DNA from 2 places in the Eubacterium sp. Marseille-QA0814 genome. Region 2 is predicted to be linked to the other one. Evidence: a T-box and tRNA genes for the amino acid it is inferred to sense, from the RefSeq annotation. Region 2 holds a T-box; the other holds one or more tRNA genes.
What was found. The T-box of region 2 lies ahead of thrS (threonine--tRNA ligase). A T-box ahead of a tRNA ligase gene usually reads a tRNA of that ligase, here a tRNA-Thr.

Region 1 (6,370 bases), 340 kb from region 2:
CTAGGATGTTGGCTTAGAAGCAGCCATACATTCAAAGAGTGCGTAATAGCTCACTAGTCGAGAGGTCCTGCGCCGAAAATGTCCGGGGCTAAACACTACACCGAAGCTGAGGAATGAATTATCATTGGTAGAGGAGCATTGTTAGCGAGACGAAGCTGTACCGGAAGGAGCAGTGGATTGCTAAGAAGAGAGAATGCCGGAATGAGTAGCGAGAGTGAGGTGAGAATCCTCACGGCCGAATATCTAAGGTTTCCAGGGTAAAGCTGATCTGCCCTGGGTTAGTCGGGGCCTAAGGCGAGGTCGAAAGACGTAGTCGATGGATAACAGGTTGATATTCCTGTACTACAATATATCAGAACTGTGGGGACACAGACAGAAAGCCAGAGCCGGGAATGGAAAGACCGGTACAAGCGAGGTAGGAGTAAGGCAGGCAAATCCGCCTTACAATCTGAAGACGTGATGTGTAGCGAAGTTATAAGTAGCGAAGCTGGTGAGCTGGCTGTCAGGAAAAGCCGCTATTGTGTATATTGTACCCGTACCGTAAACCGACACAGGTGGATGAGGAGAGAATCCTAAGGCCGACGGAAGAAGCATTGTTAAGGAACTCGGCAAAATGGCCCCGTAACTTCGGGATAAGGGGTGCCTACGAAGGTAGGCCGCAGAGAATTGGCCCAAGCAACTGTTTAGCAAAAACACAGGTCTATGCGAAACCGTAAGGTGATGTATATGGGCTGACGCCTGCCCGGTGCTGGAAGGTTAAGAGGAGAGGTTAGCGAATGCGAAGCTTTGAATTTAAGCCCCAGTAAACGGCGGCCGTAACTATAACGGTCCTAAGGTAGCGAAATTCCTTGTCGGGTAAGTTCCGACCCGCACGAAAGGCGTAATGATTTGGGCACTGTCTCAACAATGCATCCGGTGAAATTGAAGTACCAGTGAAGATGCTGGTTACCTGCGCCAGGACGGAAAGACCCCATGGAGCTTTACTCTAGCTTGATACTGGGATTCGATATTGTATGTACAGGATAGGTGGGAGACTAGGAAACGGGAACGCCAGTTTTCGTGGAGTCACCCTTGGGATACCACCCTTGCAGTATTGGGTTTCTAACATGCAGCCGTTATCCGGCTGGTGGACAATGTCAGGTGGGGAGTTTGACTGGGGCGGTCGCCTCCGAAAGAGTATCGGAGGCGCTCAAAGGTTCCCTCAGAATGGTCGGAAACCATTCGCAGAGTGCAAAGGCATAAGGGAGCTTGACTGTGACACCGACGGGTGGAGCAGGTACGAAAGTAGGACTTAGTGATCCGGTGGTATAAAGTGGGATTGCCATCGCTCAACGGATAAAAGCTACCCTGGGGATAACAGGCTTATCACTCCCAAGAGTTCACATCGACGGAGTGGTTTGGCACCTCGATGTCGGCTCATCGCATCCTGGGGCTGTAGTAGGTCCCAAGGGTTGGGCTGTTCGCCCATTAAAGCGGTACGCGAGCTGGGTTCAGAACGTCGTGAGACAGTTCGGTCCCTATCCGGCGTGGGCGTAGGATATTTGAGAGGAGCTGTCCTTAGTACGAGAGGACCGGGATGGACTGACCTCTGGTGTACCTGTTGCATTACCAAATGCATCGCAGGGTAGCCAAGTCGGGACGGGATAAACGCTGAAGGCATCTAAGCGTGAAGCCCCCTCAAGATGAGATATCCCATTCGTAAGAATTAAGACCCCTTGAAGACTACAAGGTTGATAGGTCAGAGGTGGAAGTGCAGTAATGCATGCAGCTGACTGATACTAATAGGTCGAGGGCTTATCCATGAAGGAAGGAAAGAGGAGTTATCTCCGGATGTGAAATTTTTCAGTGTGTGGTTTTGAATGTACAATGCATTCATAGTTCAGATAAAATCTGATGAAAATAATCCTCGATAGCTCAATGGTAGAGCACTCGGCTGTTAACCGAGGGGTTGTAGGTTCGAGCCCTACTCGGGGAGTTTTTTTGTACTATATGGTACGAAGGAAATGGCTCCTTGGTCAAGCGGTTAAGACATCGCCCTTTCACGGCGGTAACACGGGTTCGATTCCCGTAGGAGTCACGCAGACTAAAAGAATTTAGTGGCAAGAAAGACTTGGTTCTGCTGAGGAAGCAGAAGGGTTGAAGAAAAAATGAATAAGCCGATGTGGCTCAATTGGCAGAGCAGCTGATTTGTAATCAGCAGGTTAACGGTTCGAGTCCGTTCATCGGCTTTAAAGAAATGGACCTGTAGCTCAGTTGGTTAGAGCAACCGGCTCATAACCGGTCGGTCCTGGGTTCGAGTCCCCGCAGGTCCACTAAAAGAAGAAAAACTTAAAGAACCAGCAGATAGTAATATCAAAGAAAAGGGATCTTAGCTCAGCTGGGAGAGCATCTGCCTTACAAGCAGGGGGTCACAGGTTCGAGCCCTGTAGGTCCCACTAGGTTATCGAAAGATAATCAAGGAAGCCGGTGTGGCGGAACTGGCAGACGCGCAGGACTTAAAATCCTGTTGTGGCAACACAGTACCGGTTCGATTCCGGTCACCGGCATAAGAGATATCACCCATGTGATATCTCTTTTTTGTGTAATAGGAAATTCTCTAAAATTTATTGTTACACAAAATCTACTATGGATGCGAGTTGTCGCCAATACACGTAAATTATTTTAATAAATTAGGAGAGAAAAATGAAAAATAAACTATTAAGAAGAATTGCAACGGCAGCCGGAGTGCTAACTATGACATGTTTAGTGTTTGGCACTTCAACAAAAGCTTATGGAAAACAATTAAAGACAAATGTTACAATTACTAAGCTTTCTACAACAACAAAGGGAACAAAACTTCAGTGGAAGTCTAAAAAGAAATATGACAGATATATTGTTTATAGAAGCGTAAATAATGGAACATTTAAAAACGTCGATTATACTTCTTCTTTAGAATACATAGATGATGATATAGAGACAGGAGAAAAATATACATATAAAATCAGACCATTAAAGTATAAAAAGCATAATAAAAAATCTTATGGAAATTACTCGTATGTTTCAGCAGAAATAGTTGCAAAACCTCTAGGGGTTAAGGACGTAAGCGTTGTGGATTTTAAAGACTACAAGTTTGTAACATGGGATTTAAATGATAGTGCGTCAAGTTATGTTTTATATAGAAAAAAGAGTGGCGGTAAGTGGAAGTACATAACGGAATTAGCAGATGGTAACGGCTCCTATAAGGATTATGATGCTTCAAAGTCAAAAAAGTATCAGTATAGAATTGCTGTAGTAGAAAACATAAACGATACTATTTATAAAAGTGCTTATACAAAATCATCTTATGCCGGTAATTTAAAAGGTATAGATGTTTCATATCATAATGGAAGAATTAACTGGAAAAAAGTTAAAAAAGCTGGAATTACTTTTGCTATGATTAGACTTGGTTATGGAACAAAAAAAGGTGGCATTGTTGATAAGCAGCTAGATTACAATTATAAGAATGCAAAGAAAAATGGAATCAAGATAGGTTTATACCTTTATAGTTATGCTGACAATAACAAGGAAGCAAAAAATGAAGCTAAGTTTACATATAAAATGCTAAAAAGTTATGGCGACATTGATTATCCAATCGCTTTTGACTTTGAAAATGGATATAGAAATAAACGAAAGTACAAGAAATCCAATACAAATATAATCAAAACATATTGCGATTATTTGGAAAATAGAGGCTATGATACCAGTGTGTATTCTTACATGGACTTTTTGAAATATTCAGTGTATTACAAAAAGATATCTGACTATGGAGTATGGCTTGCAAGATGGACACATAATACAAAGAATTTTTATGATGGTGGTATTCCAAATGTTCAAATGTGGCAGTATTCTGACAGAGGAACTGTAAGGGGAATTAATTCAAGAGTAGATTTGAATTGGAATATAATAAAATAGTATTCGTATTCTTTTAATATTATTTTTCATGTAAGATTAAATTATAGTTGATAAAAGTCCGTATATTTATTAAGTTTTAGTTTATGAAGGTTGAGTTAGGATTTCTCGAATTTTCATATATTTACCTATTTTGAATTTTTCGTATTTTTATTGATTTCTGGTTGACAGAGAAAAGGATATGATGTAAAATAAGCAATGTCGCTAAAATGTGACTTGTGCGTACGTGTAGCTCAGTTGGATAGAGCGTCTGGCTACGGACCAGAAGGCCGAGGGTTCGAATCCTTTCACGTACATAAGAGAGACTCATAATTTGAGTCTCTTTTTTTTTGTTTAATAAGAAATTCTAAAGGAATTTCTTATTAAACAAAAACGTTCCACAAGGGAGGTACACTGGTGCGAGAAGAAAATAGTTGTGGGAGGGCACGTACTTGGTGTTTGGAATGTCGCAAGCGACATTCTTTTTAATGTAATAAATACTTAAGTTATAAAATAAAAAACAAAAACTTTGTTGACGGAGGGGATAAAATGTGTTATAAACTATTTGTATTAATCAGAATAGTACAATTAATACACAGGTAATACAATAGAGGAAAAGAAAAAAATAAAGGGGAATTATAATGCTAGAAACAAAAAATTTAAAGAAAGTATACAAAACAAAAAAAGGTGTTTCTGTCAATGCTTTAAACGGGGTATCTATTAAGTTCCCGGAGAAAGGACTTGTATTTCTTTTAGGAAAATCAGGAAGTGGAAAATCTACACTTTTAAATTTATTAGGTGGCTTGGATAAGTACGATGAAGGCGAAATAATTATTAAAGGTGTTTCATCTAAAGACTTTAACCAAAGTCATTTCGATTCTTACAGAAATACATACGTTGGATTTATTTTTCAGGAATACAACGTTTTAGAAGAATTTACCGTTGGAGCAAACATTGCATTGGCAATTGAACTTCAGGGACGAAAAGCATCTGATGAAGAAATCAATTCAATTTTAACAAAGGTTGATTTAGAGGGGTACGGAGATAGAAAGCCAAACGAATTGTCAGGTGGACAGAAACAGAGAGTGGCTATAGCAAGAGCCTTGGTAAAGAATCCACAGATTATTATGGCAGATGAGCCTACAGGAGCTTTGGATTCTAAAACAGGAAAACAGGTTTTGGATACATTAAAGAAATTGTCAGAAGAGAAACTGGTAATTGTTGTATCACATGACAGAGAATTTGCTGAAACTTATGGTGATAGAATTATCGAATTGGCAGATGGAAATATCATTGAAGATATGGAAAAGTCAGTGAAGATTGTAGCAAAGCAACGTAAAATAAATGAAGATAATTTACAGTTTAACGACACAACAGTTGTTGTAAAAAAAGGCTATCATTTAACTGAAGATGACAGGATAAAAATTAACGAATATATTGATAGAGTTAATAGCAATTTAAACATTAAGGTTGCTAACGAAAATCAGGGCGGTAGCACAGGAGAGTTTGTAAAAACAGACGAAAGTAAAATTAAATATCAGGACAGAGAATTTAAGTTAATCAAATCTAAACTACCTTTGAAAAATGCATTTAAAATTGGTGCAAGTAGTTTAAAACACAAAAAGATTAGATTGACAATTACAATTTTACTGTCATTTGTGGCGTTTACATTGTTTGCTTTAGCTGATACTTTTGGAAATTACAACCATATAAAAACATGTACAAAATCAATTGTTGATTCAAAAATAAAATACGCTACTGTTTCCAAATCAATTAAAGTAGGCGATGGCACATACAGCTATTGGAACGAATACGGAAACTATTTATCAAAAGGTGATTTGAAAAAAATCAACGAAGAGACAGGTTTGAATTTCACAGGGGTTATAACACCAAATGAAGAATTGACTTTAGGTAACATCGACACAAATGTAAAATTAACTGAAAATGATTCATATTGTGCATATGCAAATTCAGTGTCAGGTTTTACTACTCTTGATAACAAGAAATTAAAAGAGTACAACTACAAAATGATTGCGGGAAAACTACCGGAAGGAAAGAACAACGACATTGCGTTAAGTGAATATGTTTTTGAAACTTTCAAAAAAGCTGGTTATGTAAATGGAAATAAGACAATAAAGATTAATGATTACAATGATTTAGTTGGAAAAGAAATTGCTATCGGAAAATCAAAATATAAAGTTGTCGGAATTTTTGATACACAGGTTGATTTAAATAGATACAAAGATTTGTCAGGGGATTTAAAAGGAAATTCATCTGCAGAAAATTTAGCATTGTATGCGCTAGGAAATGAACTTGGAAAAATTCAACAGTACAGTCTTTCATCTGTGGCAGTTGTAAGTAGCGAAAAGTTTGCTGAAATCAAAAACGATGTTCCTAATTTTGTTCAGATGATGAACTCATACTTAAATGTATTTGATGATAAGGCTTCAGTAGATGGTGAGTA
Region 2 (6,370 bases):
TCGCATTTTACGTCCATTTTTGTTTCCGGACCGCAGTTACAATGCTCAACTGTATTTGTCATACTGTTAGTTTTTTCTCTAAAATCTTCACAATATGTGGCATCCATAATTGTGGCATCTGTACCTCCAATTTGTATACCATCCTTGCAGCATTTTGAACTTTTGTTAAAATAACAATTTTTAACATCACAATTTAAAACAGTCATAAAAAACCTCCATACTATTTATTTTCGGAAAACCGATTATTAATAGTATGGAGATTTCTTTTACTTCTATTCAAAAAGCCTAAATACTTTTTTTAACAAAAATCTTATTTTTCTATTTTTGTTTATTATTTTTGATTTTCTTTGAACTCTTCTTTTCTAATTTCTTTTGTATCAATTTCCTTGCAAATCTGATTAATGAAATCATCAAGAGGTTTTACACCTTCATCGCCTGCAAATCTGCTTCTTACTGAAACAGTACCGTCTTCTTCCTCCTGCTGTCCAACAACTAACATGTATGGAAGTTTATCAAGACGTGCTTCACGAATCTTGTAACCAATCTTTTCTGAACGTGAATCTACAGTTACATCTACATGTCTTTCCTTTAATGCCTTTGCTACTGACTGAGCATATTCTTCATATTTTTCTGAAATAGGAAGAACTCTTACCTGTTCAGGGCATAACCATGTTGGGAACTTACCTGCATATTTTTCAATTAACCATGCTAAAGTTCTTTCATAACATCCCATAGATGTTCTGTGAATAATGTATGGTCTAACTTTTTCACCGTTCTGATCCACATAGTACATATCAAACTGTTCAGCTAATAAAGCATCCCACTGAATTGTAATCATTGTATCTTCTTTTCCGTATACATTCTTTGCATTAATATCTACCTTAGGTCCATAGAAAGCTGCTTCTCCAACGTCTTCTGTGTAGTTTATACCAAGTTCGTCTAAGATATTTCTAATATCCTGTTCTGTTTCATTCCAAACATCTGCATCACCAATGTATTTTTCCTTGTTTTCAGGATCCCATTTTGACAGATGATATGTTACATCTTCTTCAACACCTAATGTTTCCAAACAATATTTTGCAAGTGCAAGACAACCCTTGAATTCTTCTACCATCTGATCAGGACGAACAATTAAATGTCCTTCTGAAATTGTAAACTGACGTACACGTGTTAATCCGTGCATTTCTCCTGAATCTTCATTTCTAAATAATGTAGATGTTTCACTGTATCTACATGGCAAATCTCTATATGATTTCTGACTTGCTTTATATACATAATACTGGAATGGACATGTCATAGGACGAAGAGCAAGAACTTCTTTGTCATTTTCCTTATCTCCTAACACAAACATTCCATCTGTATAATGATCCCAATGTCCTGAAATCTTGTATAAGTCTGACTTAGCCATAAGTGGAGTCTTTGTTCTCATGTAGCCCCATTCATTATCCTCTAAGTCTTCAATCCATCTTTGCATTTTCTGAATCATCTTTGTACCCTTTGGAAGCAACAAAGGTAATCCCTGACCAATAACATCTACAGTTGTAAATAATTCCATTTCACGACCAAGCTTGTTGTGATCTCTGTTCTTCTGGTCTTCTAACATTTCAAGATATTCATTTAAAGCATCTTTGTTGTCAAATGCTGTTCCATAAATCCTCTGAAGTCTTGCATTGTCTGAATCACCTCTCCAATATGCCATTGATGATGATGTAAGCTTAAATGCCTTAATTGGCTTTGTGCTCATAAGATGTGGGCCTGCACAAAGGTCTACAAACTCACCTTGACTATAAAATGAAATTGTTGAATCTTCAGGTAAATCTTTAATTAACTCTACCTTGTATGGTTCATTTCTATCTTCCATATATTTAATTGCATCTTCTCTTGGGAGTGTAAATCTTTCAAGTCTTGCTCCTGACTTGATAATTTTCTTCATTTCTTTTTCGATTTTATCTAAATCTTCTCTTGAAAATGGTTCACTGTCAAAATCATAATAGAAACCATCATCAATTGAAGGTCCAATTGCTAATTTAGCTTCAGGGAAAAGATTTTTAACAGCTTCTGCTAATACATGTGATGCTGTATGTCTATAAGCAGCCTTACCTGCTTCATCTTTAAATGTTAAAATATTTAATGTACAGTCCTTATCAATAGTTGTTCTTAAATCTACAACTTCTCCATCTACTTCTCCTGCACATGCAGCTCTTCCTAATCCTCCTGAAATATCAAAAGCTATATCGTTTACTGTCATTGCTTCTGAATATTCTCTTACTGATCCATCTTTTAATGTAATTTTCATGTTTCCTACTTATGGCCTTGCCATATTTCTCCTTTCTGTTTTGACGTAAAACATAAACATTTTTTTCAAAAAGAAAAGTCCCTGTTTATGTTTCCATAAACAGGGACGTATTATGCGCGGTTCCACCCTGATTGCTTTCAAAACAAAAGCCTCTCATTTGGACTATAACGGAGTCACCGGGCTTGATTAGAGCCACTCCAAGGTAGTCTTCAATTATCTTTCTGTAAGATGTTTCCAGCCTAGACATCTCTCTCTGTAACCCTCCGGATAACCTACTGTCCTCTTCAACGTTTTATTCAGTATAAGTATCTTCCTAAGACACTCTCTACTTTTCCCATTATAACATTCAATAATAAGTTGTCAACAAAAGTTTTTATTAATTTTCAAAAATCTTTTTCTTTGTTTTTTCTTTATAGGAAAATCTCTTTCCACGACTTTTTTGCATTAATTTTGGCAAGCTTTTACACCTGCCAAAATCAATATATATTACCAATACCCTTTGGATTTTAAGAATTTCCGATGATTTTCATATTACATAAAATTATTTTCTTACTTTATAAGAATATTTAATTTTTGCATTTTTGAAAACGTAATTCTGTGCTTTATCTAATAAAACAACTTCTTTGATTTCCTCTTTAGTATAAAGCTTTTTCATCTCTTCTACACTATCCAAATTTGCATCTGCGTATGAATTTTCGTACTGTTCTTCAATTTCGTCGTTACTAGCAGTTAATTTTAAGTCCTTTACAAGTTGCCACATTAATAATTCAGACTTTAATTCTGTCTTATAATTCTCCTGCATAGTCTTGTCATCTAAACCTTCTCTCTTCTTATATTCATCAAGAGAAAGGCTTTCATATTCAGCCTGAGCTTCTGCACCACCATTCATTGAATCAATTACTTCCTGCTGTAATTTTGATGGAATAGCTTTCAAATTAACTTTTTCCAAAGCCTTCTGCCATAATTCCGGCTTGATAATTTCTTCTTTGATGTATTCCAAAATCCATTCGTTGTATTCTTTTACAGTTGAAATTCCACGTTCTTCGTAATAATTGTCTTTTACCCATTTATCAGTAATTTTGTTTCTTGTCAACTTATTAACTGATGTAATTTTCAACTTAAATACAACTGTTTTACTGCTATAATCTTTATTTGCTAACGAAAAATCATTAACTTCCTTATTATTTTTTACTTCAACAGTAACTGTTTCGCCACTCTTATGACCTGTAAGTTTGTCTGAAAAAGTCTTTGTAAGTCCTTCATTTGAACTTAAAATATTAATATCCTGCTCTTCTCCTGACAAATCATCTACTTTCTTGTTGTCAACATAAGCTACTCTGTTATATTCTACCTGATCAGTTTCTTTTGCAGCTCTATTAACAACTTCATATTCATCTGTATCTTCATATACAGATTCATCCCACATGTCCTGTGTTAATTCATATGTAAGCCCCTTAACATCGCCAACTGAAATGTAATCTTCAGTTTTTATTCCAAGGTCCTTATCCACATCTGACTTTGGTTTCATAACCTTTGCCCAATAAACAACAACTGCAAAAACAATAATAATAACAACAATTATCCCAGGTACCAACAATCTTTTAGATAAAGGTTTCTTTTCTACCTGTTCAGGTTCTACTGCTTTCACTTTTAATATTTTTTTCTTTTCCGTTGTAGTATTTTCGTTATTAACAATTTCATCTTTCTTTTCGTTCTTGTTTTCCACCGTCTTCTCTCCTTTATGCATAATAAGAAAGAATCTTTATAATAAAGATTCTTTCTTATTCTATCACATATTTAAAAAATAATATACGTTTTTATTAACTTTCTGTTGTATAGTTTGGTGCTTCCTTTGTAATATGAATGTCATGTGGATGACTTTCTTTCAATGAAGCTGCTGAAATCTTAACAAACTTACCTGTTTCTTTTAATGTTTCAACATCCTTTGCACCACAATATCCCATACCTGAACGAAGTCCACCCATAAGCTGGAATACTGTATCTTCAATACTTCCCTTATAAGCAACACGGCCTTCAACACCTTCAGGTACAAGTTTCTTTGCATTAGACTGGAAATATCTGTCTTTGCTACCATTTTCCATAGCAGCGATACTTCCCATTCCTCTATATACTTTATATTTACGTCCCTGGAATATTTCAAAATCTCCAGGTGCTTCATCACAACCTGCAAACATTGAACCCATCATACAAACGCTACCACCTGCAGCGATTGCCTTAACAATGTCACCTGAGAACTTAATACCACCATCAGCGATAATTGGAACACCATATTCCTTAGCTGCTTCATAACAATCCATAATTGCTGTAACCTGTGGTACACCGATACCTGCAACTACACGAGTTGTACAAATTGAGCCAGGTCCAATACCAACCTTAACTGCATCAGCTCCTGCTTCAATAAGATCTCTTGTAGCAGCACCTGTTGCAACGTTTCCTGCAATTACCTGTAAATCAGGGAATTCTGATTTAATCATCTTTAATGTTTTGAAAATATTTGCTGAATGACCATGAGCTGAGTCAATTACAACAACGTCAACCTTAGCGTCAACTAAAGCTCTAACTCTATCCATAACGTTTGCAGTGATACCTACAGCAGCCCCACAAAGTAATCTTCCCTGTGCATCTTTTGCTGATAAAGGATACTTAATCTGCTTTTCAATATCCTTAATTGTAATTAAACCAACTAAGTTAAAATCATCATCTACTAATGGTAATTTTTCTTTTCTTGATTTTGCCAAAATTGCCTTTGCTTCTTCAAGAGTTACTCCGGCCTTTGCTGTAATAAGACCTTCTGTTGTCATTGAATCCTTAATAAGCTTTGTTTCATCTGTTTCAAATTTAAGATCACGGTTAGTAATAATACCTACTAACTTCTTTCCTACTACAATTGGAACACCTGAAATTCTGAATTTTGCCATTAAGTCATTTGCATCTTTAAGTGTATGTTCCGGAGATAAATAGAACGGATCAGTGATGACACCGTTTTCAGAACGTTTAACCTTATCTACCTCATCTGCCTGCTGTTCAATAGTCATATTCTTATGAATGATACCAATTCCACCTTGTCTTGCCATTGCAATTGCCATTCTGTGTTCTGTAACTGTGTCCATTCCGGCACTCATCATAGGAATGTTTAATTTGATCTTCTTTGTTAAATGTGTAGATAAATCTACCATATTAGGTGTCACTTCTGAATACTGTGGTACCAAAAGCACATCATCAAATGTAATTCCTTCGCCAATAATTTTACCCACTGATTCTTTCCTCCTTATTCTATCGTATAATTAAATTAAAGCGCAAATTTCTTCACGCTATTTTAACGAAAATAGTAACATAAAAAAGAGACATCGTCAATGACCATATCTCTTTTTCCCGACATTTTTTATTATTTTTTGCACGCATAAAAATTAAATGTTTATACGTTTTTTACAACAATATTAGGTCTGTAGTGATATAGTGCATCAATTACTTTTTCATTAGGTTCAATAACAACTTTAGTTTTTCCATCGTTGTTACTAATAATCATGGCATATACACCTTCACTTTTTCTTCCTGTTGAATAATCTTTTACGATTGCATTCATGGAACCTCTTATAACCTGCTCTGAATTAATTGGTGCAATTACTTCTGCATCCTTAATTTCATAATTTGCAATGTTTTTTCTTTTTCTCTGGCCCATTATCTTATCAACAGAAAATTCTCCATTTACCAAAGAATATTCATATTCAATGCTTGTATAGCACCATAACATGTATTCTCCGTATATAAGCAATATTTCAATTGTAAAAGCAAGAATTCCTAAGTTAAACATAAGCATTAAAAGAAATGCCATTATTAAAACAATAATAGAAAATACTCGCATTAAAACAACAGAAATACCTGTTTTTCTTTTTACAATCTGTTCTACAAAAATCTCGTCCATACTTTGTCCTTTCTATTCTACAGAAACAATGTAGTAATATACAGGCTGACCACCTGGATATACTTCTACTTCCAAGTCAGGAAGTTCTTCTGTTATTTTTGAAGCAAGGACATCAGCATCTTCTTTTGTTA

Region 1: it has a tRNA-Thr gene. The T-box ahead of thrS (threonine--tRNA ligase) is inferred to sense a tRNA for this amino acid. The anticodon was not compared.

The regions. Positions count from the first base shown of each region.
Region 1 covers NZ_CBCPMG010000001.1:42,506-48,875, forward strand. The annotation lists rRNA gene ACQY63_RS00230 (23S ribosomal RNA) at 1-1,802, shown strand, start outside; tRNA gene ACQY63_RS00235 (tRNA-Asn) at 1,904-1,975, shown strand; tRNA gene ACQY63_RS00240 (tRNA-Glu) at 2,006-2,077, shown strand; tRNA gene ACQY63_RS00245 (tRNA-Thr) at 2,156-2,228, shown strand; tRNA gene ACQY63_RS00250 (tRNA-Ile) at 2,239-2,312, shown strand; tRNA gene ACQY63_RS00255 (tRNA-Val) at 2,363-2,435, shown strand; tRNA gene ACQY63_RS00260 (tRNA-Leu) at 2,463-2,546, shown strand; gene ACQY63_RS00265 (glycoside hydrolase family 25 protein) at 2,683-3,930, shown strand; tRNA gene ACQY63_RS00270 (tRNA-Arg) at 4,150-4,223, shown strand; gene ACQY63_RS00275 (ATP-binding cassette domain-containing protein) at 4,548-6,370, shown strand, end outside.
Region 2 covers NZ_CBCPMG010000001.1:378,343-384,712, reverse strand. The annotation lists gene ACQY63_RS01765 (DUF1540 domain-containing protein) at 1-206, opposite strand, end outside; gene thrS (threonine--tRNA ligase) at 332-2,296, opposite strand; T-box leader at 2,395-2,593, opposite strand; gene ACQY63_RS01755 (FKBP-type peptidyl-prolyl cis-trans isomerase) at 2,838-4,022, opposite strand; gene guaB (IMP dehydrogenase) at 4,117-5,571, opposite strand; gene ACQY63_RS01745 (DUF6106 family protein) at 5,733-6,239, opposite strand; gene ACQY63_RS01740 (DAK2 domain-containing protein) at 6,252-6,370, opposite strand, start outside.